2 linked regions of the Sinorhizobium fredii NGR234 genome follow. The protein of the gene in region 1 interacts with the protein of each later gene in a pairwise test. Links are inferred from orthologs where the notes say so. Each region holds a gene or a part of one and is shown in the gene's direction. Other genes may lie near its edges. The genes, in order: nifS and NGR_RS24785.

Region 1 (15,708 bases):
CGACACCGCTTCGATGTCGTCGCCAATCAGGCCGATCGGACATTCGGACTGGATGGTGATGCCGTTGTTGAGGGGAAACAGCTCCTCGATCTCGTCGATGACCTGTTCCAGCTTCTTGTCGCCACCAAAGACGATGTCCTTCTCCTGAAAGTCGGAGGTGAACTGCATCGTCACGAAGGTGTCGACGCCGGTGGTGCCGACATAATAGTTGCGGCGCTGCGACCAGGAATATTGACCGCAGCCAACCGGGCCGTGCGAGATGTGGACCATATCCTTGACCGGGCCCCAGACCACGCCCTTCGAGCCCGCATAGGCGCAGCCGCGGATCGTCATCACCCCGGGGATCGACTTGATGTTCGACTTCACGTCGCATTCGGAGAGGGTCTCGCCCTCCTCCCCGACCGCCTCGCGGTCCGATGCGACACTGAGGTGCTTTTGGCGACGCTTGGCCGCCTTGTGTGGGTACTGCGACAGCACTTGCGTGATCAGCTCCTGATGGAGCGCACTGTCATTCTCGTAATCGAGGCTCATTGGGCCTGCCCCCTTTTTTGCGTGTCCTCCAAGAAGAGGCACCATTGGTGGAATGTCGCACCGGATCACCGTCCCGGGCAGCGTCTGCGGCGGCGGTCACTGGGCCGCTGCCGCCGCTTCCTTGGCCTGAAGTTCGGCAAGCATCTGCTCGTCGGTCTTCATGACGCCGAAATCGAGCAGCATGTCCTCCAGCTCCTCCATGGTGATCGGGGTCGGGACGGTGCCCTGGCCGGAATTGGCATGGATCTTGTCGGCCAGCGCGCGATACTCCGCCGCCTGTTGCGACTCCGGGGCATACTGGATCACCGTCATCTTCCTGAGCTCGGCGTGCTGGACGATGTTGTCGCGCGGCACGAAGTGGATGAGCCTGGAATTGAGCTTGGCCGCCAGCGCCTCGGCGAGATCGAGCTCGCGGTCCGTCTGGCGCTCGTTGCAAATCAGCCCGCCGAGCCGCACGCCGCCCGAATGGGCGTATTTGAGGATCCCCTTGGCGATGTTGTTGGCGGCATAGAGCGCCATCATCTCGCCGGACATGACGATGTAGATTTCCTGCGCCTTGTTCTCGCGGATCGGCATCGCGAAGCCGCCGCACACCACGTCGCCCAGCACGTCGTAGGAGACGTAGTCGACATCGTCATAGGCGCCATTTTCCTCCAGGAAGTTGATCGAGGTGATGACGCCGCGGCCGGCGCAGCCGACACCCGGTTCGGGGCCGCCGGACTCGACGCATTTGATGCCCTTGTAGCCGACCTTGAGCACGTCCTCGACCTCGAGGTCTTCCACCGATCCCTCCTTTGCCGCCAGATGCAGGACCGTGTCCTGCGCCTTCGCGTTGAGGATGAGCCGGGTGGAGTCGGCCTTGGGATCGCAGCCGACGATGAGGATCTTCTGCCCGAGGTCGACAAGGGCGGCGAGCGTGTTCTGCGAGGTGGTCGACTTGCCGATACCGCCCTTGCCGTAAAACGCGATTTGACGCAGACCTGCCATGTTGCTTTCCTTCGTTGTTCGAAACCATCGCGGTTGCCCGCAACACGAATACAGCGGCAGCTTCAAGCCGCCTGCACAAGGAAGGCTTCAAAAGCCGTGCCAAGTCGAGGAGGGTGAGCCCAGCAGAAGCTGGTTTACCTTCTTTTACAGCTACTTAGATTAGGAGAAGTAGCCGACCCAGAAGCAAGCCTGTGTCGCGGAGCCGACAATTTCACAAACAATTGTCGAAAGCGTCCGACGCGCCAATGGTCGTAGTCAAACCGGCGCAGTGGGTCACGATCGACAAAGGCGACGGACCGCTGTAGTTGTCGAAGTGGTGCTCGGCGAACCAGGCTGTGCTGAAGCCGGCTTGCAGAGTGTCCCACGATTCATGACAGCCGCGCTGGGCGGCCAGGATAGATGTTGCGAACTTGATAGTCGCTTCGTTTGCAGATCAGGCGCCGTGCAGGTCGCGGTGCCACGTGTCATTCGGCCGGCGCTGACGGTGTGGTCCCTATTAGGACGCGTCAGGCGAGGCCAGAAGTCGTCCCAGTTCAACATCCCTGCCTTTCGTGAGCCGCGGCCTACGCGACGTCCATTCGTGATCCGGTGTATGTTGCGCGGTTGGGTCTTCGAGACGTCGAGGGAGCTGAATGAAGATCAACGTGACTACTTGTGCGCAAGGACCTGCGCTGCGGTGCGCACAAGAGACCGGAGCAGAAACCTTGGGGCCGATGTGATCCCTGAATGCGCAATGGGGAGGTGCCGCCTTCCTGCAGGAGGGCGAAAGAAGCCGTAGATAGCGTCCAGGATTTCCCCCCACCTATAACACAAGCCGATGTCATCAATCCGACAAATCGGCGGAAATCATCGAATGGTACTCCAGGCTACTGAGCGCAAAGCCGTGGCGGGTCACGGCCTGCCACGGCGGGGATCGCTGACGATCAGGCCGTCTTGAGGTCTGCTATAGCCTTTTCAAAGAATTCCTTGATTGGCTTCGACATATCAATCAAAGCCTTGGTGCTGAGCGCCTGGGATTCTTTGACCTGCTCGACACCCATGTCTATACGCTTGCGCAGGAAGGAACACTGTAGGTCGAAAACTTGGGACGGCGATTTTGCCCCGAGAAACTCGCTAAGATGGTGCAAATTAGCGAAGGTGTTGGCTTGGACTGCAGCGAAAGTGTTCAGCGACAGTTCAAATCCCACCATCATTGTTGACTTGAAGACGGATCCGGCCAGCTCCTGTAACTCAATAGCATGCGTCAATTGCTCGCCCCTATTGATTGCCGTGGATTGACCGACGATCGAGTTTTCGACAGTTTCGAAGGGCTTTTCTGCGGTCCTGGACATTTCGCTTTCCTCTCGTTACGGCGGCTCTGGCGACCATCTTGCACATCGTCAACGCCCATTTGTCGCAAGAACTCAATTGAATAGTATTGTGAAATCTTCATACGTGGCGCAGTCGAGGCATAGGATTGTTGCCGCAATGAGCAGCTCCGCCGCCTCGCAATGAGCAGGTTCAAGATTTGTGCCAGTTCTGTCGGTGGCGCCAAAAATCTGTCATCTCGCTATCCTCCACCCGGGTCTTTATCGATAATCGATGCTGCGGCTGCGGACTTTGGCTGGAGGCCGATTAAGATGTCTCGGCGGTCATTTGATGGAGGCAAATAACATTTCTTGCCGGCCAAGGTTTGCCTTGAGACAAAGGTGAGAATTATGGACAGAAGGCGGTGAGGTGGCAGTCCCGTCGTGCCAGACCGATGGTGTTCGCGCACTCAAATTCGTGGATCACGTCGGCGGCGAAGAGCTTGGCGATAATGTCAGAGGCGTCGTCCTAATCGCCTGCACTACCATCAGTATGTCGCCGTGGCCGGTTACCGGGATGGCGGGGCTGGTCGGGTCGAGAACAGTAAGCACCTCGGGCGTCAGGATCTGCGGTTTAACGGCAACTGGCACGGTCATTGCTCATCAGCTTCACATGACAGTCGCCGCTGTCGGTTTTCGGAGAATCGGCTTGGCAGGCGACCGGGCGCGCCCCATATGGAGGATCTCCTGATGACCATTGAGCATTCCGCGGAGACCCGCGCCAAGCCACCCTTATATCGCCATCTCTATGCCCAGGTTCTGGCAGCGATCGCGGGCATCCTGTTTGGATATTTCTATCCGGACATCGGAAAGCTTGGAATGATCATTGCACCGGTGATCTTCCTGAAGGTCGCGACGGAGATCGCAGGCATAACCGGTCTCGCCAAGGTTGGTCCCATCGCCGGCAAGGCGAGTTTGATACCTGACCTTCTCGACTTTGGTACTTGCCGTCCACCTCGCGGTCACCAATGTGATGCAGTCGGGTGCGGGCAGTGCTTATCGATCCGGCCTCGCTCATTGCCGAGGCGGTCGCCGGCTGTGCGGAAAAGGCGCAAGAACAGTTGATGACCGGTTTCCTGATACTGGTTATCCCGTCGACGCTTGTCAGCGACGAAGGAAGACTTTGCGACACTGGTCGACATCCACGTCATCGCCGCCGCCAGAAAAAGTGACAACGGGTACAGCGACACAGGCCGCGACCCTACCAGGCACAAAGCTCCGCATATCCATAGACGCTATGAACAGAATTTAGAAAATCAATTTTTGAGGAGTGTGAATTGCCCATATCTAGGGACGATCGGCCACTGACATGCCGATCCTGCAACGACTTGGAGCCGCCCCACAAACACCGTGGCGGCGAATGGATAAAAACAAGGAGAAAGGACGAGATGCTGGACATCGGCGTCATTGGAAGACTGAAGTTTGCGACCGCGTTCATGGCCATGTCCTTACTACTGGTGCCGGCTGCGGAGGCTCAAGAGCAGCCGGTCTGGCACTACGGACTGTCGCTCGTCGATGATCTCAAATATCCGCCCGGCTTCAAAAAGTTCGACTATGTGAATCCCGAGGCACCTAAGGGCGGAGATCTCAGGCTTTCACAGACAGGCACCTTCGACACGTTCAATCCCCTGCTGGTGAAGGGCGAAACGGCCGTCGGCCTGGATTTCGTCTTCGACACGCTCATGAAACCGTCAGAGGACGAGATTTCGACGGCCTACGGGCTTCTGGCCGAAGGCGTTTCCTTCCCCGACGACATCTCCTCGGCCACGTTCCGGCTGAGGCAGGAAGCGAAATGGGCCGACGGCAAGCCGGTGACGCCGGAAGACGTCGTCTTCAGCTTCGACAAGGCGAAGGAACTGAACCCGCTCTATCAGAGCTACTATCGGCATGTCGTGAAGGCGGAAAAGACAGGGGATCGGGACGTCACCTTTCACTTCGACGACAAAAACAATCACGAACTTCCTCATATCCTCGGGCAGATCCGGATTGTGCCGAAGCACTGGTGGGAGGGCACTGGACCGGACGGCAAGCCGCGCGACATTTCGCGAACGACGCTTGAACCGGTGATGGGGTCAGGTCCCTACCGGATCGCTTCGTTCGCCCCCGGCGGGACCATTCGTTATGAGCGCCGGCCCGATTACTGGGGCGTCGCGCTCAACGTCAATGTCGGGCAGAACAATTTCGATTCGATCACCTATTCCTTTTTTGGCGATCGCGACGTCGAGTTCGAGGCCTTCCGCTCCGGCAACACCGATTATTGGCGGGAGAACCAGGCGATGCGCTGGGCTACGGCCTTCGATTTTCCGGCGGTGAAGGATGGCCGCGTTAAACGCGAGGAAATTCCCAACCCCTTCCGGGCAACGGCCGTGATGCAGGCGATGGTGCCGAACATGCGCCGCAAGCCCTTCGACGACGAGAGGGTGCGCCAGGCATTGAACTATGCGCTCGACTTCGAAGAACTGAACCGGACCATCTTCTACAATCAGTATCAGCGCGTGAACAGCTTCTTCTTCGCCACAGAACTCGCCTCCTCCGGTCTGCCGGAAGGCAAGGAACTGAAGAACCTCAACGAGGTCAAGGACCTCGTGCCGCCCGAAGTGTTCACCACCCCTTATAGCAACCCGGTCGGCGGCACGCCGCAAAAGGCGCGCGAAAACCTGCGCAAGGCGATCGAGCTCCTGAACAAGGCGGGGTTCGAGCTCAACGGTAACCGGATGGTGAATACTGAGACGGGCAAGCCGTTCTCCTTCGAGATCATGTTGAGCAGCCCGTCATTCGAGCGCGTCGCCTTGCCCTATGCGCAGAACCTTAAGCGGATCGGTATCGAAGCGCGCGTGCGCACGGTGGACCCATCGCAATATACCAATCGCAAGCGTGCCTTCGACTACGATGTGACCTGGGAAGTTTGGGGTCAGTCCTTGAGCCCCGGAAACGAACAGGCGGACTACTGGGGATCGGCAGCCGCCACACGCCAGGGCTCCAGGAATTATGCCGGCATCTCCGACCCTGGCGTCGACGCCTTGATTGAGCGCGTGATCTTCGCAAAGGATCGCGAAACGCTGGTTGCCGCAACGAAGGCACTCGATCGCGTCCTGCTCGCCCATAATTACGTCATTCCGCTCTATTACAAGCTGGCCGCCCAAATCGCCTATTGGGACGCGCTGGCCCGGCCGAAAGAGCTGCCGAAATACGGACTGGGCTTCCCCGAGGTGTGGTGGTCGAAGAGCGCTGCCTGTCATTTGCCCGCGGGCGTTCGCTGTAGTTGCATTTGCGGGAGCTCTGGCGAAGCCGGGCGTCACCAGTTCACGCCCGACCGTCGCCTCATCCGAAATGCGCAACTTCTGGACCAAATCTGCGCCGCCAGTGAATTTAAAGGATAGCCTGCTTTCGACGTCCTTTGCCAGCCCCGGGCGCTGAGCGTCATTCAGTGTCGCTCGGTCGCCGCGGTGCACCGTTCGTTGGGGACCCAACACTGCAGCATCTCGCTGCCGAATGGCGCTGCCTCCGAACGGGGGCCGCCATTGTAGAGTGAGGCAAGTGCCAGCAATCGCCGCTATGGCTGGCATCCTCCGTCTGCCATCAAGCTTTCGAAGAGCTGCGCCGCCGAAGTCATCACATTGCATCTTGTTTGCGGCACAGAGGCGCTCTTTGGTGTGGGCTAATTCGACAATGTCCGATTTCCGACATTGTCGGACAAATGTCACACCGATGTTTGAGTTTCGGTGTTGTTTCAAAACCGTTTTTTTCGTTGGCATAGTTTGTGCTTGACCGATTTGCAAAGGCCTTTTCGAACCAGGAGAAACGATCCATGATAGGTCTTAACGGAAGAGCCGTTAGTGCAGTGAAGCTCCCTCCTTCCCGCGATTCTGAACCGACCGATGGCTTATGCATATGACGGTTCAAGCGGACGGCTGTGCATATACCATTTTGCATTAGAGACTGAGTCGCGCGAGGGCGACACTGTTATCGAGAAGGATGGGATCAACATATTTGTTGACTCGGACCCCCAACCCCATGTGGCCGGCCTGGCCGGGACGTCATCCCAAGGGTGGATTCGCCCGGGTTAGTCTTCAACGTTTCAACGCGCGGGAGAGGTGAGCCTGGGGCAAATCGTTCGGCTGATCGCCACGCACGGGAGAACAGTAATGCTGGATCAAAAAGCACTTCTACAATGCCACGATCGCCATTTGTAAACCTTTCGTCGTTTCGGTAGCTGGAGAATTATCTTGAGGCCTATCTATCTCGACAACAACGCAACGACGCGCGTCGATGCGGAAGTTCTCCAGGCGATGCTGCCATTCTTTGCAGATGTGTTTGGCAACGCTTCCTCGATGCATGACGCTGGTGCTACTGCCGGGGCAGCGATTAACGTAGCGCGCAGGCAGTTGCAAGCACTGATCGGTGCAAAGTTCGACCCAGAGATCACCTTTACCTCGGGCGGGACCGAAAGCAACAATGCGGCGATCCTTTCGGGGCTCGAGGCTATGCCTGAGCGCACTGAGATCGTAACTTCGGCGGTCGAGCATCCTGCGGTGCTGACGCTCTGCACCCATCTGGAGAAGACACGCGGCACCAAGGTGCACAAGGTCCCAGTGGATCACCAGGGCCGACTTGACCTTGACGCTTATCAGGACGCCCTTACACACCGTGTAGCAATCGTTTCGATCATGTGGGCCAACAACGAGACGGGAACGATCTTTCCTGTGGTAAAGCTAGCTGAGATGGCCAAAAAAGTCGGCGCAATTTTCCACACCGATGCGGTGCAAGCAATCGGCAAGCTACCGATTGACTTGAAATCAACGGCGATCGACATGCTGTCGCTTTCCGCGCACAAGTTCCATGGCCCGAAGGGCGTCGGGGCACTCTACATAAAGCGCGGGGTACCCTTTCACGCACTCATCAAGGGTGGCCACCAGGAGCGCGACCGGCGCGCGGGCACGGAGAACACGCCCGGGATAGTAGGTCTGGGCAAGGCGGCAGAACTCGCGTTGGATTGTATGGACAAGGACAATGCGATAATAAGATCATTCCGCGATCGATTGGAGAAAGGACTTCTCGAGCGTGTCCCCCAAGTCTTCGTAATGGGTGATCCGGTGACGCGGTTGCCCAACACAACGAGCATTGCCTTTGAAGGCGTCGGTGGTGAAGCCATGCAGTTTCTGCTCAATCGCCATGGCATCGCCTGCTCCTCCGGATCCGCCTGTACCTCTCGTTCTTTATCGACGAGCCATGTGCTAAAAGCCATGGGTACTCCCCACAGGCAGGCGGTCGGAGCAGTCCGCTTCTCGTTGTCAGGCTATAACTGTGAAGAGGATATAGATCGGGTGTTGCGGGTGATACCCGCAGTTGTGAAAAAACTGCGTGAATCTCGTCCAGTATTTGCCGGGTAGACGCTCTGCCGGCACATACGATTGTTTGAGCGCTTGGGCATGTCCGAATAGCCGTCACTGATGGCGTCTCGATCACAGCTCTTCCCAGGGTCATCATAGGGTGCAGGGCCGGGACCATGTGTTGGAACGAAAGCAGCTATTCCGCGGCCAGTAGGAGAATGCAATGTCTTATGATGATGCGACCTTTGCCCCTGATGGCACTGACATTCTCACCTGGCTGAAGGATTTGTCGGCCGCCGAGGAGTTCTTCGATGCCCTCGGCGTCACCTATGACCCAAAGGTGCTAAACACATCACGGCTCCACATAATGAAGCGCATGGGTCAGTATCTGGTCGCGGAGGACTTTTCCGATCTCCCCACAGGCACGGCCGCCACCCGTGCGCGCGCCGCACTCGAGCGCGCTTACAGGGACTTTGCAACTTCGTCGCCACTCAAACATCGTGTTTTCAAGGTGCTTGAGGATCGCGATCCGACTAAAGCTGCTGCGCCAATCCAAGTCTTCGTACCATTGGAAGAACTCTTGCAGCCATCCGAAATCAGTGACTGCGGCGGGGTTGCGACACAGCGATGTCATCAGTCCGACAAAGTAGTCGCGGCTCCGGACGCGTTGGAATGAAGCGGTTAGTTTAGCAGGCTGTAATAAAACTCGTTGGCACGTGGTGCATGGAAGGGTCGGAAGACCAAGGCGATCGAAACCTAGACAGATCATAATGCACATCGCCGATACCCAGTCGGCGCAGATGCGCGTCCATTGCTAATGCGTCGGTGCCTAAAGTGCCAACCCGATGCCGTCGGCCCGCTTCAGCGCTGGTCGCGGTCAGGGTTGCATGAGCCTGGGTCATGTCCGGATGATACGCATACAGCTCTGATCTCCCCACCGCCGTGGGGGTCGTCGACCTGCTATGCCGGCCGTTTGTGACCCCCACACTCCGCACGATTCGTCGACGCTTCTCTCTGACGCCGCTACGCCGTCGTCACGCTTTTGAGCGTATCCCGATGTTTCACTGAATGAACCGACTGGCGGAATCCGCAACTGAGCTGGCAAAAAAGAGAGCCTGCCTTAGTGAAGAATTTTGCGGATGTCTACATTTCGGAGCGGCCAATTGGCCGGTTCGGGACTAAAGGTCGGTAAGTTGACAATGCATGCACTCTGAAAATGCACAAAATGACGACATTTTTAGGTTGGCACGGCGCTTGCTCGTTCACGGCATCATCCACGCCTGCAATTGGCAACTATGAGCAAAGGAATTAGCTATGCCGCGAGCTGACGTAGAGCGATTCGTCAACGATTTAGACAAAGGCAGGCTGCCTGCAAACCTCAAGCCAAGTGCCACGGGTCTTGCACCGATCGTAGCGGCCGGAAAGAGTCTCGGCTACAACATCACGCTTGACGAAGTTCAAAACTACATCCGATTGGACAGCCGACGGAAGTCTACTGGCAAGAAGCTCGAAGCGATGGCGAACAGCAAGCGTGGCTCGCGCGTTCCGGCCTTGCCGCGCTTAGTACAATCTAGTGCTTTGGATAGTCCCGTTACGGATGGGCTCACGCGGCCGTTGCATATTGCTGAAAAAGGCGCCGCCGTCGCCGCGGTCGTTCAACTTGTTGTAATTGTTGTTCATGTTTCAAGCTGATTTTTTACCGGAGCGCATTGGCTTGGACGATCGGTGCCAAGAGAGCATGACAGCAAATATCATCGGGAACGAGACATGCGATCTGGCCTACAAGAAACGGCTTCAAGGGCTCACCTTTATAAAGGCGAATATTGGCGACAGATCTTTAACCGGCGCACGCCGGAGCAACGGCGCACCTTGTCGCACATCAAGCGTTTCATGGAACGGCTGGCTGGTGACATAAAGTTCCGCACCGCGGTTTCGGAGAGCGTCGACGCCCCTCGCGCGGTAACAGAGCGCTATGGCATTGAAGTTGACCCACTGGAGATACTGCCGCTCTGGCGCGATGATCATCTTACTTACCGCTACAAGCCGGAGTCTGCCCCATGGCCGCTGTCGATAATGTGGGACGAGTACATGCGCGACATGTTGCGCCATCGCGACCTCCTGCGCGACCATGGCGATATGTCAATGACCAACCCTCGCTTTCATGCCTGGCGCGAGCGCCAAATTCGGCGTTGTAATGACGAATTGGGCGGATCAGCGCCGTCGATCACGCACCCCATCATCGCTTTCGAGCTGAGCGAAGGGTGCACCGTCGGTTGCTGGTTCTGCGGCCTCTCGGCCGCTCCGTTCAAAGGCTATTACGAGTATAGCAAACAGCATGCAGAGCTTTGGCGCGGCGTGGTTGGTGTCGCGAGCGAGGTGTTTGGCCCGGCAGCTCGTACTGGATTCTGCTACTGGGCCACAGAGCCAATGGACAACCCGCAGTACGACCGCTTTCTCTTCGACTACTATCAGATCACGGGCGCATTGCCGCAAACAACGACGGCCGCCCCGCTCAAGGATGAGGCACTCACCAGGCGCGTGCTCGGCCTCTTCAATCTTTATGGCACTACGATGAATCGCTTCTCTGTGCTCAGCACGGCACATCTCAATCAGATCCACAGGGCGTTTTCGCCTGAAGAACTGACAGGGGTCGAACTCATCATGCAGGGCAAGGACGCTCCGACCGCAAAGGCTTTCACGGGGCGGGCGCGCAAGCGGAAGGAGAAACTCAGTGCGAGGCAAGAGGCAATCGCCTTTCCGGAGCGAAATCACACGACGATCGCCTGTGTTTCCGGCTTCCTCGTAAATATGCCGCAGAGACGTTTGCAACTAGTGACGCCGGTACCGGGTAGCGGACGCTGGCCCCTCGGGTATCGCATAGTGGGTCAACGGTCATTCAGGACGCCTGACGAGTTCCGGGACGGGCTCAAGAGCATGATTGATCAACATATGCTCGAGAGCCCAGCCCCCGACCTGCCGATCCGCTTTCGCAGGGACCTGGAGTACACAGCGGGAGACCGCTGCTTCCATCTCCGCTCGCGAAGCATGGAACACCGGGTGCTCGACTACGCTCCGATCTCGGTTGGCCATCTAATCGCGTGCGGCAACTTTACAGCCTCGGAGTTGGTTATGCGGGCCTCGACGGATGGAATAAGCGTACTTGCTGTCGCCGACCTGCTCGATCAGTTATACGCGGCCGGCGTGATCGAAGAGGACCTCGATGACCGCTATGCTTGGCAGACCAGCGACGGCATAACAGACCGCTGAAGAAGCTCAAGGATAGCGGCAGGCGGGTTCCTTTACCTATCGGGACCACTGCAAATGGCACGGGCGGGTGCCCCAGGGAAACCTTCAGCCGCCGATCCGGGACGATCCGCCACCCGAACCCGCGCGATCGTGCTGCAACATGCCAGATCACTGTGAAGAGAAGAAGCTCAATCCGTGACCAATTGAGCACTTATAGACCCGGCTCGTTCCTTTTCGCTCGTAACTGGGCACATTGAAGACGACCATGGTGAATTCGGCGCCACCGTCCGGCCGGATCCGGTAACGAAGAAACTGGATAACCGGCTTACCGTCACGATCTATGGTAAAATGCTGATCTGCAAAAGCGAGGGTGCCGTCAGATGTGATCCTATAGCCGTCTATGCTAACGCCTCCACGCGTCTTGGTCGACGGTGTATCGGAAGTCGCCGGAGTGCACATGCCTAAATCGACCGTCACAGTCACCGGTTTGCCGGTAGTCAGCGCGCGTTCAAGCTCGGGAAAGCTCGCCAGTACATGACTATCGCCGGCGGCATTGGCAGCTGTAGCAAACAGTATCCCGAATAAGGTTGCAACGATATGTTTCACAGGTGGTCCTCTTTAGAGCGACTATACGGTTGACACGGCCCCTGCGGGCGAACCGGGGGCTCGGCGGTTTCAAGCAGGGCGCGGGAGAGTGCGGCTTCGGACCGGAGCAGTTTGCCGACAGCCCATACCACTCGATGGGGCAGCCGTGTGTGGAGAAGGCTCCGCGTCTACTGCTATCCTTGTCCCAATTGAATTCAACCCAAAACGCCACGCTATTCTAATGGGAAATCTCAGCAGATATGTAAAATCGCTTATTTGGATGGAGGCTATTGAGGAGATGGAAGAGTGGTCGCACGCAGGTGCAAGCCTATCGGCGCTGTCACTATCGCCTGCGGGTGCGGGGGTGCCGAAAAGAGAGACGATGAGCAGTTACCCGCTGGCGAGCGATGGACAAGGAGGAGACCGATCCGCCACTACGAAACAGCGAACGCGTTCGTCGCGCATCCAGGCAACGTAGCGGTGGAGTTGCGCCCGGCACGACAATTATGGCAGTCGGCTCACGCCACCAGCCTCAATGCGGCTGGTGGCAAAGGCCGTGGCGGCGGCAGGGCGACGCGCTGTTGATTGACAGATCCGCATAGCGCACGATTGGGATGCGGCGCCGGAGACTTCCCGCTCGATCAGATCCCGAGCGAAGTTGGTATTACGGTAGCAAGCGACATGCCTTCGGCAGGTGGTCAGGCGGGCTTCACGCCGAAGCTTGCCGCCACTCTCAGTCCCAACACCGGGCATATTCGCCGTTTGGGAAAATATGCACTCAACATGGACGACCAGCCAGCGCCGCTCGTCCCAAAATGATTGTCGTTCGAATTGCCCGCGTGAATTCTACCCAAATGGGTGATATCCATTACTGCCAGGCCTTGCTAGCCATGATAGTCATAAGAGCTTTGTTACCGCTACAATCGCATTAATTCGGTCGCGAACGTAACCGCAATTGTTCGAGCAATAACGTTAATTGGTTTTCGAGTTCTCGAAGAGAACGTTCCGTTGCTATAAAGTGAACCTCAGCGCCCGCTACGGTTGAAATTGATAACATTCCCGAATTGGAGCCATCGGCGGCCAGACCAGCTCTGACGCTGAATCCGGCTGCAGCAAAGGGCTTGAACTTTCTTTCCTCCTTCCCCGTTCTCGTAGCGATTTGATGTTGGAGCTGTCCGCATGCGGCCATGAACGAAGCAGCTATTCTGCTGCCAATTTCTGGACCGAATGCTACTGTGGTAGTTTCCCCTTGATCAGCAATCAAACTGACAAATGCTAGTTGATCATCCGCGGTCGTTCCTATTCCGTTTACGTCTGTTATCAATATTGCGTCGATCTCGGCCATCTTACCTCTTCCCAGAAGCCACGCTACCCGATAAAACACCTTCGAGTCAGATGTACTTAGCGCCGACCAGCCCATTGTTGATTTTTGGGCCGAATTGGAGTTGCGCCTGATACGACAGGAAGCCGTCACTTTTACACACGCCTGACTTCGTCAGGCGCCATGGCACTCAGCCAACTCGATCCATTAGTTCCGATTGAATGGTCATTGCGGTATACAGCGAAGCATCCAAAGGCAAATCTCCAAACGCGACCTGACAAAGGAGATAGTTGGCGCCCGCCTCTTCCAACTGATCAAGCAGAGTCCGTCGCACAACAGCCGCCGTTCCCACTACGCACAATTCACTTTCGATTGCTGCATCGAAGGTCAGGGGCAGATTTGGCGGAACTGGAATTGCATGGAGGTCGTACAGGAATTTGAAATTATTCAGCCATCGTTGGAAGGCAGGAGCCGCAAGCGAGTATGCATGTTCTGCAGAGTGCCCGACGACAATCATGCGGAGCAGTCCGAGAAATGACGCGTTGCAGTTCGCGTCAGAGCTGAGTCCTTCCTCGGAACGGAAGGCATCAGTAATCCTGCGAACAAGCGAGGCGGGTCCCACACATGCGACATTTGCGCCGTTTGTAGCGGCCCAGCGTGCAGACTCAGGTCGGTTGGTGGCGATCCAAGTCGGTGGGTGCGGGCGTTGATGAGGCCTCAGGATCAAGGGGACATTGTTTAGTTCAAAGTGGTCGCCGCGGTAGGAAAGATTGCCGCCCCTCATCGCCTCCATCAGGATTTCGCTGGCTTCGAAATAGCGTCCAGCCACCGCGTCCGGATCGATCCCGAAGTAACCTAGCTCTATCGGAAGAGAGCCGCGCCCTATGCCCAACTCGGCCCTACCGCCGCTCAAATGGTCAAGCATGCAGATCTCCTCAAACGCACGCAGCGGATGAGAAAGGCTAAGCAGCATGACAAGCGGGCCAAGACGAAGTTGACGGGTGCGCTGCGCGACGCTCGATAGGAACAGATTCGGCGATGGGCTTCTCCCATGCGGCGAAAAATGGTGCTCCGCTAGGTGGTAAGCGTAAAAGCCGAGACGATCACATGCTTCCGCTAGCGTGAGGCGGTCTGCGTATTGCCGTGCCATGGCGTTACCGTCCTCGTCTAAATGGTCGAATATGCCGAAAGCTAGCTTTGATGGAAGGATTTTTCTCATTTAACGTCTCACTTAACCCTGGTAGCCCCGGACTTCAATTCGAGCGAAATAAGACCTTGGGGGCTTTATTTGGCCGAACATCGCTATTCACGGTGAGCCTGCCCTTGCCTAACGGTGGCGGAAGCCAAATCGTTAAGCCGCCGACAGGCCACATCCTTGCGTGCTCGGCTATTGCTCAACAGTTTTTCAGTGCACCTACCGGCAGATGTTTCCGTCCCAGCGACCTTGTGTTGTGGAGCACGCCTTTAGACACATGCAGGCGCCAGGCTATGAACTCAGCTTCCTCACGGGCGTGGCGTAGTTAGCGCTGTGGGAGACCAGTCTTCCGGTTGTCGCTCTCTTTCCTGTCGCCACTGTCTTTTCCCACGTGCAAAAGAGCCGAGCCTGAAGCTGCTATACGGTCCCATCATCGAGATTGCTGAGCTCCCGAAATGTCCTCGACAGCCGCAAGAAACGCATCCATTTGTGGTTTCGTCCCGATGCTGACGCGAATGCAATCTTCCAGACCTTCATCGGGAAGAACGGCCACGAGTATCTTTTTCCGTTTCAAGCAGGCGTGCCACCAAACGCCGTCTCGTCCTGCAGGCACCCGCGCCAGCAAAAAGTTTGCATGGGAGGGCGTTACAGAGAACCCAAGTCGCGACAGCGCCACCCTCACCCGCTCTCTCTCATGCCTGATATGGCGGTGGTTCTCATTATAGGTGGCGCGGTGGGCCAGGATGCTGACGCCAACCGCATGGCCGATCACATTCATATTGAACATGTTCTGGATATTGCGCAGCCTCCCTATCACCTCAGGATGACCGAAGCCGAAGCCGACGCGAATGCCGGCCGCCGCATAGCTCTTCGAAAACGTTCTTAAGAGCAGAAGATTCGAATAGCGGTTAACGAGACGCAGAGCGCTGTCGGGAGCGAAGTCCACGTAGGCCTCATCGAGTACCACCAACTGGTCAGATAGTGCGACGAGGCTTTCAATATCAGCAATCGGGACAAATGTTCCTGTCGGGTTGTTCGGATTAGCCAGCAGGATGAACTTTGCCTGCTTTGCAGGACCGAAGAGCAATTCGTGTATCGGCAACAAGGACGACTCGCCCCATTTGATTTCAAGTAATCGAGCACCTTGCAACTGGGCGAGCTTGCGGT
Region 2 (15,751 bases), on another replicon or contig:
GAAATGATGAGCGCCGAGCGCGGTGCGGCGATCAACACGCTGCAATCCTACGAACGCGATCTCAGGGACGCGCTCGCCTTCCTGCGCTCGTCAGGGGCACGGCTCAACAGTGCGACGGCCGACGATCTGAAACGCTATCTCTCGCACCTGGCCGGCGAGGGCTTCAAATCGTCCTCGCAGGCGCGCCGGCTGTCGGCGCTCCGGCAATTCTACAAGTTCCTCTATGCGGAGGGGCTGCGCGGCGATGACCCGACCGGCATCCTGGATGCGCCCAAGAAGGCGCGTGCCCTGCCCAAAACGCTCAGCATAGACGACGTCACCCGACTGATCGGCCAAGCCGAGGCGGAAGCCGCCGCCGGCGGCGAGGACGCCTTCGCGCGGCTTCGCATGCACGCACTGATCGAGCTTCTCTATGCGACCGGCATGCGCGTCAGCGAGCTCGTCTCGCTGCCTGCGAGCGTGCTTGCGCAGAATGGCCGCTTCCTGGTGATCCGCGGCAAGGGCAACAAGGAACGGCTTGTGCCGCTGTCGCAGGCGGCGATCCGCGCTATGCGGACGTACGGCGACGCGCTGCGCAGGAGAGCGGCGGAAGCGGAGAGCCCCTGGCTGTTCCCCTCCTCCGGCAAATCCGGCCACCTGCCGCGCCAGGTCTTCGCCCGCGACCTCAAGAGTCTCGCCGCGCGCGCCGGTATCAGGGTCGCCGTGATCTCGCCGCACGTGCTGCGCCACGCCTTCGCCAGCCATCTGCTGGCCAATGGCGCCGACCTCCGCGCCGTGCAGGAGCTGCTCGGTCATTCGGACATTTCGACGACACAAATCTATACGCATGTGCTGGAAGAACGGCTGCACGAGCTGGTGCAAAACCACCACCCCCTTGCCAAACAGGCGAAAAAACAGGATTAGGACCGGCGGGCAGGTTGGCTTTGCCGGACGGTCCTTGTCGCAAAACGATCGGAAACGCATCTCATGCACAACTATCTCGACTTCGAAAAACCCATCTCTGATCTCGAGGGCAAGATCCTCGAATTGAAGAAGCTTGCCGGCGAAGACGAGAGCGTAAACACGTCCGACGAGGTCGCGCGCCTCGAAGGACGCGTCCGCGATGCGATGATGGAGATCTATTCCAAGCTGTCGCCCTGGCAGAAGACGCAGGTCGCGCGCCACCCGTCCCGGCCGCATTTCCTCGACTATGCCGCGGAGCTCTTCACCGAGTTCACGCCCCTTGCCGGCGACCGCAATTTCGCCAATGACGATGCCATCCAGGCGGGCCTGGCGCGGTTCCGCGGCGCACCGGTTGCGGTGATCGGCCAGGAAAAGGGCAACGACACCAAGTCGCGCATCAAGCACAATTTCGGCAGTCCACGCCCCGAGGGCTACCGCAAGGCGGTCCGCGTCATGGAAATGGCCGATCGGTTCGGCCTGCCGCTGATCACGCTGGTCGACACCGCCGGCGCCTATCCCGGCGTTAACGCCGAGGAGCGCGGCCAGGCCGAGGCGATCGCCCGCTCGACCGAAATGTGTCTCAACGTCAAGGTGCCGATCGTCACCGTCGTGATCGGCGAAGGCGGTTCCGGCGGCGCCATCGCCATCGCCACCGGCAATCGCGTCTATATGCTGGAGCATTCGATCTACAGCGTCATCTCGCCGGAAGGTGCGGCCTCGATCCTCTGGCGCGACTCGACGCGCGCCAAGGAAGCGGCCAGCAACATGAAGATCACTGCCGAGGACCTGAAGTCGCTCGGCGTCATCGACGGCATCATTCCCGAACCGGTCGGCGGCGCCCATCGCGATCCGCAGGCCGTGATCGGCCGCACCGGCACGGTCATTGCCGATGCGCTGAAGGAGCTGTCCGGGCGCAACGGCGACGAGCTTAGGGCGGATCGCCGGCAAAAATACCTGAATATCGGCCGGAATCTTTGACCGGACGAGGCGGCGAACCGCGTTTCGCCTTAACCTTGGTCGGGATCCAGGATTAACCATTGCGATCAAGTTGCCACGCATGGCAACCGGAAATCGGGACTATGGCCAAATCTTGGCCATATTCATGGGGTCATGAGAAACGGCCGTTCGCAGGGGGCGCCTGCACGGTTAAGATTTCGTGAAGAATAATGTCTTACTGATTCGTTGATGCCTCTTCTTTGCGGATGAGGTGTGCACGGATGGAATCTGGCTAAAACGGGCTTTTGCCAATGCGTTTCAGGAATCTTGTCATCACCACCGCCATCGCCGCCGGGCTCGCCGGCTGCACGAACGAAACGCTCGATTCGGTCAACCTCTCCTCCGTCAAGAACAAGACGGAATACCAGCTGTCCAGCAAGATGGTCAGCAAGATGAGCGAGCTGGGGATGCAGAAGACGTCCCCGATCCTCTTGCGCATATTCAAGGAAGAGGGAACGCTCGAGGTCTGGAAGGCGAATACGTCAAGCCGCTTCCAGCTTCTGAAGAGCTACAAGATCTGCGCCTGGTCGGGAAAGCTCGGCCCCAAGGTGAAGGAGGGCGACCGTCAGGCGCCGGAAGGCTTCTATCCGCTCTATCCGCACCAGATGAATCCCAATTCGAATTACTATCTGGCGATCAATACCGGCTTCCCGAACGCCTATGACAAGGCGAACGGCCGCAGCGGCACGCATCTGATGATCCACGGCGCCTGCTCGTCGTCGGGCTGCTATTCGATGACGGACGAGCAGATCATCGAGATCTTCGCCCTGGCACGCGACGCCTTCAAGGGCGGCCAGGAGAGCGTCCAGTTGCAGGCCTTCCCCTACCGGATGACCGCGGAAAACATGGCGCGCCACCGGGACAATCCGAATATCGAGTTCTGGAAGATGCTGAAGGTCGGCTACGACCAGTTCGAGGTGACCAAGCGTCCCCCGCAGGTCAATGTCTGCGAGAGGAAGTACGTCTTCAACCAACAGACCGACGGCAGCTTCAATCCATCCGGCCAGTGCCCGGCCATGTCGACGCCGCCGGCCCTGCAGGTCGCAATGGCGAACTTCGAGAAGGATTATCAGCGCGACTATCAGAAGTCGGTGAAGAAATTCGACGGCATGGTCTGGTACGAACCCAGCGAAGCGGAGCGCAAGGCGATCGTTGCCGAACAACGCAAGGGCCGCGAGTTGGCCTATGCGCCGACCGGCACGTCGCTCGACGCCGGCAAGCTGATGAAGGTGAGCGATCTCGAGAAGCGCCTCGCCGACCAGAAGGAGGCCGAAGAGGCCAAGCAGGCGGCACTGATCCAGAAGGAGGCGCTGGAGAAGGCGACGCGTGCCGGCAAGGCTGTGCCCGTGCCGCAGCAGAGCCCCATCGAACGCCCCGTCCAGCAGGCGGCGCTGCAGACGGCGCCTGCCCAGAAATCCTTCTGGAACCTGTTCTCGAAAAGCGAGCCGGCAGCGCCGGCAATCGCGCAGCCGAGCGCGGCCCCGGCGGCGGCTCAACAGCCCGCTGCGGCTCAGGAGCAACCCTCCACCGCTCCGCAGCAGGCGACTGCGCCGGCCGCGGCCAATCCGCAAGTGGCCACCGCCCCTGTAGCCGGCGGCGAGACGGCACCGGCGGAACAGCCGCCGAAGAAGCGCCCCTTCTGGAAGATCTGGGGCAATTGATGCCGGCCGAGGAGCGGATCGTCTACGATTTGAGGGGGCTGAAATGCCCCCTTCCCGTTTTGAAGACGCGCAAACGCATGGAGACGATAGCGCCCGGCGCGCTCATTGAGATCGAAACGACCGACCCCCTGGCGGTGATCGACATTCCGCACTTCTGCAACGAGGACGGACACCGGCTCGAGCAGGCAGCGTCGACCGCAGCCGGCCATCGCTTTCTCATCCGCAAGAAAGTGTAGCCGATCCGCGCAGGCGCGACGCGCCTTTCATCCTCGCTCAGCCTCGGCCAAGCTGGGCTCCAAGCCAATCGGTATTCCTGCTATCCTGCCTCGGAGAGGCGGGCGGCAGGATGAACGAGGCGAATGACAGTTTCCGCGACAATTCCGGTGCGATGGTCCGGCCACCGCTTGCCTGGATCCTTGCGGTCGCGGTTGGGTTCCTGTCCGATGGCGTCTTCCCGCTGCCGTTCCTGCCGCCGGCCATGCCGGCCTTTTGGTTGGGTGCCATCGTGTTCCTCGCTGGCCTGGCACTGCTCATCTGGGCAGCGACGACCTTTCGGGGAGCGGGCACGCATATTCAGACTGTCGAGCCGACGACCACCATCGTCGAAGAGGGACCTTACCGCTACAGCCGCAACCCGATTTACATCGGCATGTTCCTCGGCCTGATCGGTCTCGCCATTGGCTTCGACAGCCTGTGGCTCTTCATCCTGCTGGTGCCGTTCTACTTCGTCATCCGTCACGGCGTCGTCGCCCGTGAGGAAGCCTATCTCGAGCGCAAGTTCGGCGACGTCTATCGCACCTACAGGACTCGCGTCCGCCGCTGGCTGTAGCGCGGGCAGAGAAAGACGTATCCGCGCCCTCCGGCGCCGCGACGCGCTGTCGGCAAAATTCTGCGGGCCAAATCGCCTGATCGCGCACCCATTATCCGCTTGACGCGAAAGAGTGGCGAAGTCCCGTTGCAGGCATCGCGAGCCGTCTGTATCCGACCGTGGATTGAAGCAGGTTGGATGGGAAATCGTCGATGGCAACCACCTACAAGCGCGTCGCTTCTTCGAAGAACGCGGTCACCGACGGTGTGATCGGCGGCTATGCCTGGACGTCGAAAACCCTGACCTTCGGGTTCACCAAGCAGGACATCGACAAGAACGGCATAGACGATTTCGCGGAGGGAGACTGGAAGGACTTCTATCGCGAGATGTTCGCGGACATCGCGGCCTGCATCAACGTGACCTTTCGCGAGACGACCATCGCCAATGCGACGCTGAAGCAGACGCTGCTCGACACCGGCGGCGGCGGGTTCTCCGGCGGGCCGGGGCCGACCGAAGATACGGTGACGACCGCCGTCGGCATCGACCCGAAGAGCGTCAAGTCGGCGGCCGACATCATTCGTCTCGGCACCTTCTCGGACGTCTGGCTGCACGAGATCGCCCACAGCCTGGGTCTCAAGCACACGCACGACTCGATCGCCGGTCCAACCCTGCCCGGAGTCGTCGACGAAGACGACAAGGGCACGGGCCTGCTCAACTCGTCGATCTATTCCGTCATGGGCTACACCTATGCCTTCTGGGGCGAGGACAACCCCTTCACCCAGGCCAGGGATTTCGGAACAACGCTGAACGCGCAGCCGGGTTCGCTCGGCGCCATCGATATCGCCGCACTCCAGCACATGTACGGCGCCAAGGCCCACAACACCGGCAACGACCTCTATCGCTTCAGCGACAATGTCGATTTCAACCGGGGCTACACGACGCTATGGGACACCGGCGGCAATGACACCATTGCCTATACCGGCACCAGCCGGGCGAAGATCGATCTCCGTGCCGCGACGCTGAAAGCCGAGATCGGCGGAGGTGGTTGGCTTTCCACCTCCGAAACGCTGACCGGCGGGTTTACCATTGCCAACGGCGTGGTGATCGAAAACGCCAAGGGCGGTCCCGCCGCGGATATCCTGATCGGCAATGCAGTTGGCAACGTTCTCGATGGCGGGCGCGGAGCCGACCAGCTGCACGGACTTGCCGGCAACGACATCTATGTCGTCGACAATGTGGGCGACCGCGTCTCGGAAGCAGCTTCGGCCGGAACGGATCTGGTGAAGAGCAGCGTCTCCTTCGCGCTTGGCGCCAATGTCGAGAACCTTCTGCTGACGGGAAACCTCGCCGTCAACGGAACGGGGAACGGTCTCGCAAACAGGCTCACCGGCAATGCCGCCGCCAATGTCATGAGCGGCGCTGCCGGCAACGACACGCTTGATGGCGGACAGGGAGCGGACTCCCTGACCGGCGGTACCGGCAATGACACTTACGTCGTCGACAACAAGGGCGACAAGGTCATCGAAGAGGCGAACGCCGGGACCGACATCGTCAGAAGCAGCATTTCCCTGGCGCTTGCGGCCAACGTCGAAAATCTCGTCCTGACGGGCAGCGCAAGCATTGGCGGCAAGGGCAACGCGCTTTCGAACACAATCACCGGCAATGCCGCTGCCAACACGCTGGATGGCGGAGCCGGCGGTGATCTGCTCTCCGGGAATGCGGGCAAGGACCAGTTCGCCTTCAGCACGGCGCTCGGGGCCAGCAATGTCGATCATATCCGCGACTTCTCGGCCATCGACGACACGATCGTGCTATCAAGCAAGATCTTCGCGGCATTGACGCCCGGTACTCTGCCGGCGGGCCTCTTCAAGGACCTCACGGCCGCCAAGGTCGATGCGAGCGATCGGCTCCTCTACGACCGCGATACTGGCGTGCTCTTCTACGATGCCGATGGTTCTGGCGCGGGGAAAGCCGTGCAATTTGCGCATCTCGACAACAAGGTGGCCATCACCTCTGCCGACTTCTTCATCGTGTGACGGCCGCGGTGCGCCGGGCGGCGCATTGCATCAGAACTTCATGCCGGGCACGGCGAGCGGATTGTCGGTAAGCGCCTGCGCATCCGGGCGGTCGACGCGCGGCTTGCCGGTGAAGGCGTCGAACAGGTCTCGCACGAAGGCCTCCTCGAGCCCCTTGGTGATCAGTACCATCCGCGTCCGGCGATCGGCCGGGTCCGGCCAGGCGGCAAGCCGTTCGGGCGCGTGAAAGACCGTCTGGACGCCGTGCAGCACCACCGGCCGCTCCGGCCGGTCGGCAACCGCGACGATCGCCTTCATGCGCAACAGCTTCTCGCCATGCGCCGAGCGCAGGAGGTCGATGAACATCTCCAGCGCCATCGGCTCGATCGGCTGGTCGTGGACGATGCTGAACGAGCGAATGTCCGAGCCGTGGCGATTGACGTCATGGTGGTGATGGTGCCCATGATCGTCGTGGTCGTGATGATGGTGGTGCCCGTGAGTCCCGTCGGCCTCGTCCTGCAGCCAGCGGCCGACATCGGCAACCTTGGTCGATGGATCGTAGAGTCCGCAGGCGAACAGCTCGGCGCGGCCCGCCTCTTGCCCGTCGCCGTCGATGATCGGTGCGCGCGAATTGAGGTCCGTCAGGGCATCGTAGAGCCCGTCGAGCTGCTGCTTGCTTGCCAGTCCGGTCTTGCTGATCACGAGCCGGTCGGCAACCGCGACCTGCTTCATGGCTTCCACGTGACTTGCGATCGTCCGGGCGCCATTGACCGCGTCGACGACAGTCACCACGCCGTCGAGCCGAAAATTCTGCGCGATGACCGGATTGCCGAGCACTGATTGCAGCACCGGCGCCGGATCGGCAAGCCCGGTCGTCTCGATGACGACGCGCTTCAGCGGCTTGATGCGCCCGGTCTGCATGCGATCCATCAGATCGGCCAGCGTATCGACGAGCTCACCGCGCACGGTGCAGCACAAACACCCGTCGGAAAGCTCGATCACGCCGTCGCTCGACGCCTCGACGAGCAGATGATCGATCGAGACATCGCCGAACTCGTTGATGATGACCGCCGTGTCGGCGAGTTGCGGATCCTTCAGCAGGCGGTTCAGAAGGGTCGTCTTGCCCGCACCGAGGAAGCCGGTGAGGATCGACACCGGCACGACCGGCAAGGGACCGTTCATGGAAAGACTCCGTGTGAAGTTGGCGCGAGATGCGAGCGGAAAGCCGCGCGTATTTCCCATCGCGCTCAGAAGCTGGGGCGCGGGACCGGGACCGGGACGTTGGCGACGTCACCCTGTCCGGCGACATCGCTGCCCGCCTTGGCCGTCTTGTCGCCGCTGCCCGGAATAAGTCCGGCGAAGGCGAGCTTCAGCGGACGGTCGATCTCGTGGATATAGGGCGAAAGCAGCTTTTGCCGGCCGGCCTCGTCGCGTCCTTCGCTGCGGACCTTGGCGGCCTGCTTGGAGCAGATCTCCTTGCTGACGTCGGCAACCACTTCGCGGCTCTCGCCATAGGGGGCGATGGCGGTGAGCGACGGCTTTTCCGCGGCACTGGTCGTCAGCGCCATCTGGAGGAGCCGGGCCGACTCGTCGGCGCGAGCGCCGAGACTGTCCTCGCCGAGCACCACCGATACGACGCTGCGGCCGGCCCGCGTCGCCGAAGACACCTGATTGAAGCCCGACGCGCAGATGAAGCCGGTCTTCATACCATCGGCACCTTCGAAGCGGCCGATCAGCATGTTGTAGTTGGCGTAGTCCTTCTTGCCGGTGGTGAAGCCTTCCAGCGAAAAATAGGAGGCGTATTGGGGGAATTCGCGCTTCAGCGTGATCGCCAGCACGGCGAGGTCGCGCGCCGTCGTGTACTGGCCCTGGCCAGGCAGACCGTTGGCATTGATGAAATGCGACGAGGTCATGCCGATCCGCCGCGCTTCCGCATTCATCCGGTCGATGAACGCCTGCTCAGACCCGCTGACCGTTTCCGCAATCGCCACGGCAACGTCGTTTGCCGATTTGACGAGCATCATCTTCAGCGCGCTGTCGAGCGTCATCGCCTGGCCGGGCTTGTAGAACATCTTGCTCGGTGGCTCGGACGCGGCGTTCTTCGTCATGACGACGGGGCTTTCCAGTGTCAGCTGGCCGGCCTTGATCGCCTGAAACGTCGTATAGGCCGTCATCAGCTTGGTCAGCGACGCCGGATACCATTTCTGGAAGATGTCCTGGTGCTCGTAGACTTTCAGGGTTGCGACATCGACGACGAGCCGCGGATTGGCCGACACCGGAAGCGCCGCCGCCAATGCCGCACAAACACCGGCAAGAACGCCGATCGCGCCTGCCCTGTTGCGCATCAGGAGTCGAACTGTCACCACTACCTTAACCTCGAATTTCCGCAGTTGCCTCGTATCGTCCGGCTATTTAGCCTATATGGCAAGGAGATGGCAAAGCCCAATCACCTGGCCGCCAGGCCCATCCACCGAACAGACCCACAGGGAAGCATCATGCCGATATTGAACCGTGCAGCCGAACTCCAGAACGAAGTGACCGAATGGCGGCGCCACCTGCACATGAACCCGGAGCTCCTGTTCGCGGTGGAAAATACGGCAGCCTTCGTCGAAAAGAAACTGAGGGAATTCGGCGTTGACGAGATCGTGACCGGCCTCGGCCGAACCGGCGTCGTCGGTCTCATCCGCGGCAATCTCGGCGCGGGGCGCACCATCGGCCTCAGGGCCGACATGGACGCACTGCCGATTACCGAGACGAGCGGCAAGGCCTGGTCCTCGACCACGCCCGGCAAGATGCACGCCTGCGGCCATGACGGCCATACGGCGATGCTGCTCGGTGCGGCGAAATATCTCGCCGAGACGCGCAATTTTTCCGGCAACGTCGCCGTCATCTTCCAGCCGGCCGAGGAAGGCGGCGGCGGCGGCAACGAAATGGTCAAGGACGGCATGATGGAGCGCTTCGCTATCGAGGAAGTCTACGGCATGCACAACATGCCCGGCATGCCGGTCGGCCATTTCGGCAGCCGCGTCGGCCCGATCATGGCCTCGACCGACGAGTTCACCATCACCGTGAAAGGTCGCGGCGGCCACGCCGCACAGCCGCACAAGACCATCGACCCGATTGCCATCGGCGCGCAGATCGTCAACGCGCTGCAGACGATCGCCTCGCGCACCGTCGACCCGCTCGCCTCGATCGTCGTCTCCGTCACCAAGTTCAATGCCGGCTTCGCCCACAACGTCATTCCGGAGCAGGCGGTTCTGGCCGGCACGGTGCGTGCCCTCACCCCGCAGGTGCGCGACACCGGCGAGGCACGGATTCGCCAGATCGCCGAGAGCATTGCCGGCGCCTATGGCGCGACTGTCGACGTCTGGTACGGCCGTAACTATCCGGTGACCGTCAACCATGCGACAGAGACCGGCCATGCCCTTGCCGTCGCCGCGACGGTCGCGGGCGAAGGCAATGTCAATGCCGCGCTCGACCCGATGATGGGTGGCGAGGACTTTTCCTACATGCTGCTTGCCCGGCCGGGCGCCTTCGTCTTCATCGGAAACGGCGAGTCCGCCGGGCTCCACCACCCCGCCTACGACTTCAACGACGATGTGATCCCGCACGGGATTTCCTATTGGGTGAAACTCACAGAAACGCGGCTTGCCGCCTGAGAGACGCAAGCGGGGGGCGGACAGATGCATCAGATCGACAAGACCGATCGCCGGATCCTCAACATCCTGCAGGCGGACGGGCGGATCACCAATCTCGAACTGGCGGACCGTGTCGGCCTCTCGCCGACGGCGACCAGCGAGCGGCTGCGGCGGCTCCTGAAGGAAGGCTACGTCTCCGGCTTCGGGGCGCGCCTCGATCCGCACAAGCTCGGCTTCGGGCTATTGGTTTTCATCGAAGTGATGCTCGACAAGACGACGCCGGAAGTCTTCGACCAGTTCGCCGCCGCCATCAGACAGGCGCCGGCCGTGCTCGAATGTCACATGGTCGCCGGCGGCTTCGACTACCTCGTCAAGACCCGCTTCGAGGACATGGCCGCCTACCGCAATTTCCTCGGCCAGGTGCTGTGGACGCTGCCGGGCGTCAAGGAAACCCGTACCTATGCGGTGATGGAGGAAATCAAGAACGACGGGCCGCTGCCGCTCGTCTAGGTGGGATCCGGGTGGTACCCCCCTCTGCCCGGCAGGGCAGAGGGGGGTATCGCCCCCTGCTCTTCCTTCCGCTCATACGCTCGATATAGCGCCGTATATCCGATGGGACACACGGCGCCCGTGATCTTCACGCCTTGATCGACGCCATGTCGATCACGAAGCGATAGCGCACGTCGCTCTTCAGCACCCGCTCATAGGCCGCGTTGACCTCCTGCATCTGGATGATCTCGATCTCCGAGACGATGTTGTGCTCACCGCAGAAATCGAGCATCTCCTGCGTTTCCTTGATCGATCCGATCATCGAGCCGGAGATGCTGCGCCGCGCCGGCACCAGCGAGAAGGCATGGACCGGCACCGGATTTTCCGGAATGCCGACGACCACGAAATCACCGTCGACCTTCAAGAGATTGAGATAGGCATTCCAGTCGATCTCGGTCCCTACGGTGCAGATGATCAGATCGAGGCTTCCGGCGAGCTTCTCGAAAGTTTGCGGATCATTCGTTGCATAATAGTGGTCGGCACCGAGCTTCAGGCCGTCTTCCTTCTTGGAAAGGCTCTGGCTGAGGACGGTGACTTCGGCACCCATCGCATGGGCGAGCTTGACGCCCATGTGACCCAGACCGCCCATGCCGACGATCGCCACCTTCTTTCCGGGTCCGGCCTTCCAGTGGCGCAGCGGCGAGTAGAGGGTGATGCCGGCGCAAAGCAGCGGGGCGGCCGCATCGAGCGGCAGGTTCTCCGGAATCGAGAGAACATAGCCTTCCTTGACGACGATGTGGTCGGAATAGCCGCCCTGGGTCGGGGTCTTTCCATCCGCCTCGACGCCGTTATAGGTCACGACCAGCCCGGGCATATAGTGTTCGAGATCGAGATCGCGGCTGGCGCAGGTCGTGCAGGAATCGACGAAGCAGCCGACACCGACCCGGTCGCCGCGCTTGAACTTCGTAACCTTCGAGCCGACCGCCCGAACGATGCCGACGATTTCGTGGCCCGGCACCATGGGGAAGGTCGAGTTGCCCCACTCGTTGCGGGCCTGGTGGATGTCGGAATGGCAGACGCCGCAATATTGGATGTCGATGACGACGTCGTCGTCATGCGGTTCGCGGCGTTCGAAGGTGAAAGGGGCGAGCGGCTTCGATGCGTCGGTCGCCGCATATCCTCTTGCAATGGCCATGGGGTCTTTCCTTCATGTCTAGATCACGATGATTTTGGGTCGAATCGACCCAAAATCATGAACGTGATCGATTCCTAAGAGTTAGAGCGGGATGCGGGCGGAAAACCGCACGCACTTTTCCTCATCCCGCTCTGGGAATAGCGCGCCGCGCGGAGGCATGGACCTCGGGCGGCAAGGCGGACTATGCTGTCCCGGACGCCACTGCGTTAGTGCGATCCTGCAAAGTTTTTGCACAATCCTGCAAGAATGAAGAACGGCCGTTGCGCCAAAACTTCCTCCTCCTATTTGTGCCCCATCTCGCAAGCCAAAGCACCGGGAAGAATACCGAAGATGTCAGACATGCAACGGACGCCGCGCCAGGAGATGATCGAGATCATTGCTAGGATTGCCGAGGTGGACGGCGACCACCCGACGATCGTTCCGGGCCTCAGCATTCACCGGCATTCGAGCTCCGCCAAGCCGAATTGCGCCGCCTACAAGCCGAGCCTGGCAATCATCGTCCAGGGCGCCAAGCGCGTCCTGCTCGGCGGGGAGTTGTTCGTCTACGGCGCATCGGACTATCTGCTGACCTCAATCGACCTGCCGGTATTCTCGCAGATCTCGCTGGCTTCCGCCGACGAACCCTATCTCAGCATGAACTTTCAGATCGATACGACGAAGATTCCCGCGCTGCTCGACAGGCTCGGCGAACAGCCGGCAGCATCGCCCGCATCGTCGCGCGGCATGACGGTCAACACGCTCACGGCCGATCTCGAAGACGCGGCGCTGCGGCTGCTGCGGCTCCTGGATCGGCACGCCGAGATGCCCATCCTGCTGCCCCTCATCGAACAGGAAATCCTCTATCGGCTGCTCGTGGGGCCGCATGGTGCGAGGCTGCGTCAGATGACGACCGCTGAAAGCCAGCCGCACCAGATCGGCCGCGCCGTCGCCTGGCTGAAGGAGCATTATTCCCGCCCGCTGCGCATCGACGACCTGGCAAGCCGGGTCAGCATGAGCGTCTCCTCGCTGCATCATCATTTCAAGGCGATCACGGCGATGAGCCCGCTGCAATACCAGAAGCAGCTTCGCCTGCAGGAGGCGCGACGCCTGATGCTGGAGGAACGCCTCGACGCCGGCGATGCCGGCCACCAGGTCGGCTATGACAGCCAGTCGCAGTTCAGCCGCGAATATGCCCGCCACTTCGGCGAACCGCCGATGCGCGACATCGGCCGCGTCCGCCGCAGCCTCGTCGACCTTTTGGCCGGCGAGCGGGAGATGCTGAGCGAGGGGTAGTGCGGGCAAGAGACGAGGCGAAAGACGGCCGCGTGTTTTATCTTGGAAAAAGAACCCCTCCCCAACCCCTCGCCACAGGTGGGGGGGCTTCGGTGCAATCGCCTACCATTTTTCGAAACCTGCGCTTGACGCCAAGGTTGTGATGAAGGCGGGAACAGTGCGGCTGGCAAGTCCCTCCCCCTTGTGGGTCCCTTGTGGGGAGGGGCCTTCGCTGCGGTCGAGACGGAAGGGCTGCCTTGGCGTTTCTACCACCCCTCCTCCAGCACCCTCGCCAACATATCGGCAAAGAAATCGGCGCTCTCGCGGCTGAGGCAGAGCGGCGGCTTGATCTTCAGCACATTGAGATGATCGCCGGTCGGCTGCATGATGACGCCGAGGTCGAGGAGACGGTCGCAGATTGCCGCCGTCTCCTCGGTCGCCGGTTCCAGCGTCTCGCGGTCGCGGACGAATTCGACACCGAGATAGAGACCCATGCCGTGCACCGCGCCGACGATCGGGAAGCGTTGCGCGAGCGCTTGCAACCGGTCCCTCAGGTGATCACCCACGGTGCGGGCGTTTTCCTGCAAGGCCTCATCATGCAGAATGTCGAGGACGGTGAGACCGACGACCGAGCTCACCGGACTGCCGCCGGATGAAGAGAAGAAGTACCCCTCCTTCTCCAGAGCGTCGGCGATCTCGCGGCGGGTAATCACCGCACCGAGCGGGTGGCCATTGCCCATGCCCTTGGCGACGGTGATGACATCCGGCACGACGCCCTGTTCCTCGAAGCCCCAGAAATGATGCCCCAGCCGGCCGTAACCGACCTGCACCTCGTCGGCGATGCAGATACCGCCGCGCGCCCTGACCATCTGGTAGACGGCTTCGAGATAGCCGGGCGGCAGCGGAATGCCGCCGGCATTGCCGTAGACCGCTTCACAGATGAAGCCGGCAAGGCTTTCGCCCTTTTCGTCCAGTTCTTTGAGCTTTGTGGTCACAGCGCCCACGTAGTCGCCGGTCGAGCCCTGGCCGCGATAGGGTCCACGGTAGGTGTTCGGCGAGACGACCGGATGCACCCAGTCCGGCCGTGTCGTCAAAGCCTGCGGATTATCGGCGATCGAAGTAGAGACTGCGTCGCTTGCCACCGTCCAGCCATGATAGGCCTCGAGCAGCGAGAGCATGGTGCGTGCCCCGGAATGAGCCCAGGCGAGCCGGATGGCGAGGTCGTTCGCCTCCGATCCGCTGTTGACGAGAAAGACCGTGTCGAGGCCTTCCGGTGCAAGAGCGGCAATCCGCTCCGAAAACTCGGCGACCGCCGCGTAATGGAAGCGGGAATTGGTGTTGAGCAGCGACCATTGCCGCCCGACCGCGGCGGAGAGGCGCGGATGGCCATGCCCGACGATGGTGACGTTGTTGACCATGTCCAGATAGGCCCGCCCCTCGACGTCGAAGAGGTGCTCCTTCCAGCCGCGCTCGATCTCGGGCGGATTGCGGTAGTAGTTCTTCTGCGGCCGCGCGAAATGTCGTTGTCGCCGTTCGAGCAGCGCCGCCGCTTGCGGTGGCGGCGCGTCGCAATCGAAACCGAGGACATCGGCTGGCGACGGGCAGAGCCGGCGCCAGGCTTCCGCCTGATGCGGCCGCGCGAAAGGCGGCGGGTCGATTTCCGCGGCGTTTGAGAGCTGCACGCGCATGAAGCCAAGCGCCATGGGGTCGGCGGGGATAGTCCCGATCCGCTCGCCTGCCTCGACGCTTCCACTCTCTACGCCTGCCGGCTCGATTCCCAACAGATGAAGGTGGAGGCCTTGCGCCGAGAGGATCAGTCTGCCGCCACGCTCGTGCAGTTGGCCGGCGAAGGGCGCGTGCACCGACATCTGCCCATGCAGGCAGAGGTCGACATGGAGGGCCAGGGTTTGCGGCCCGTTTGCCTGGAGCAGCCGGGTTTCCGTCAGGCGGAATTCACCGTAGCGGGTCGCAGCAGCGCCGGCCGCACGCGCCGCCGACTGCAGGAGCAGCGCTTCGGTGTCCTCGTAATGCCAGCGGTCGGCGGGCAGATGCGGTCCGAGCAGCGACAGGTCGACAATCGCGACGCTGCCCGGGTCGATGTCCGGCAGCAGGCGGCCGACTATCGGCGGGGCGACCGGGGCCAGCTCCTTGCCGATGGCCTGGTGGATGGCATGATCCATCAGCTCGAAGGGAACGGAGACCGCGACATCGAAGATCTCGCGCTCGTGCGCGGCGTTGCCCTGGACATAGGCATTGTCCGGCTCGATCTCGAGCTGCCGTGCGGAACTCGCGACAAGAATGCCGGCTCTCGCGACGATCAGCGGCCAGAGCGCCTTGATTTCGGCCTCGGTCAGCGGGCAGACGGCGTGGAAAGCCTTGACTGCCGGCAGGATGCGGAAGGGATCGCCATCGGCGTGGTGAAGCAGCGACGCGCAGGTGACGGCAAGCTCCGCGAGCAACCAGCCCTTCAGCACGTCGCCGAAGTCGATGACCCCCTCGGGAACGAGGCGGCCGCTTTTATCGGCCCTGCTCACCACATTGTCGTCGGTGACATCCTGATGGATCGCCTGCAGGCGCAACTCCGGCATCAGCGGCTGGACGCGGCGCATCGCGCCGACCATCGCCTCGGCGATACGCTTGCGGAGATCCACGTCCGTCATCGCCGAAAGCAGCTCGAGCGCCACCGGACCCGCCCGCCGGAGATCCCATTGCAGTTGCCGGTCGAGCCCCGGATGGTCGAAGTCGGCGAGCGCGGC

Evidence for each region.
Region 2: the proteins of nifS (region 1) and NGR_RS24785 interact in binary tests that used the Escherichia coli proteins (3 or more experiments, as listed by UniProt). The link is inferred for Sinorhizobium fredii NGR234 from one-to-one orthologs.

Annotation. Positions count from the first base shown.
Region 1 is NC_000914.2:107,709-123,416, forward strand. The notes cover bases 6,217-9,172. They hold nifS (cysteine desulfurase NifS), read left to right. Parts: upstream 6,217-7,090; coding sequence 7,091-8,254; downstream 8,255-9,172. Other genes in these bases: NGR_RS30190 (extracellular solute-binding protein), read left to right, coding at 6,217-6,244. Also shown: nifD (nitrogenase molybdenum-iron protein alpha chain), read right to left, coding at 1-531; nifH (nitrogenase iron protein), read right to left, coding at 628-1,518; NGR_RS30175 (phasin family protein), read right to left, coding at 2,442-2,849; NGR_RS30180 (hypothetical protein), read right to left, coding at 3,288-3,461; more of NGR_RS30190, read left to right, coding at 4,253-6,216; NGR_RS30205 (hypothetical protein), read left to right, coding at 9,509-9,886; NGR_RS30210 (radical SAM family RiPP maturation amino acid epimerase), read left to right, coding at 9,962-11,461; NGR_RS30215 (VirK family protein), read right to left, coding at 11,609-12,046; NGR_RS30220 (hypothetical protein), read right to left, coding at 12,954-13,370; NGR_RS30225 (LLM class flavin-dependent oxidoreductase), read right to left, coding at 13,537-14,565; hisC (histidinol-phosphate transaminase), read right to left, coding at 14,972-15,708. UniProt on the Escherichia coli protein: Master enzyme that delivers sulfur to a number of partners involved in Fe-S cluster assembly, tRNA modification or cofactor biosynthesis. Catalyzes the removal of elemental sulfur from cysteine to produce alanine.
Region 2 is NC_012587.1:2,836,790-2,852,540, forward strand. The notes cover bases 2,218-5,216. They hold NGR_RS24785 (sulfurtransferase TusA family protein), read left to right. Parts: upstream 2,218-3,598; coding sequence 3,599-3,835; downstream 3,836-5,216. Other genes in these bases: NGR_RS24780 (L,D-transpeptidase family protein), read left to right, coding at 2,218-3,599; NGR_RS24790 (methyltransferase family protein), read left to right, coding at 3,946-4,428; NGR_RS24795 (M10 family metallopeptidase C-terminal domain-containing protein), read left to right, coding at 4,620-5,216. In the rest of the region: site-specific tyrosine recombinase XerD, read left to right, coding at 1-903; NGR_RS24775 (acetyl-CoA carboxylase carboxyltransferase subunit alpha), read left to right, coding at 967-1,920; more of NGR_RS24780, read left to right, coding at 2,190-2,217; more of NGR_RS24795, read left to right, coding at 5,217-6,443; NGR_RS24800 (CobW family GTP-binding protein), read right to left, coding at 6,474-7,604; NGR_RS24805 (D-alanyl-D-alanine carboxypeptidase family protein), read right to left, coding at 7,670-8,767; NGR_RS24810 (M20 aminoacylase family protein), read left to right, coding at 8,918-10,081; NGR_RS24815 (Lrp/AsnC ligand binding domain-containing protein), read left to right, coding at 10,106-10,570; NGR_RS24820 (NAD(P)-dependent alcohol dehydrogenase), read right to left, coding at 10,698-11,744; NGR_RS24825 (AraC family transcriptional regulator), read left to right, coding at 12,075-13,016; NGR_RS24830 (aminotransferase), read right to left, coding at 13,262-15,751. UniProt on the Escherichia coli protein: Sulfur carrier protein involved in sulfur trafficking in the cell. Part of a sulfur-relay system required for 2-thiolation during synthesis of 2-thiouridine of the modified wobble base 5-methylaminomethyl-2-thiouridine (mnm(5)s(2)U) in tRNA.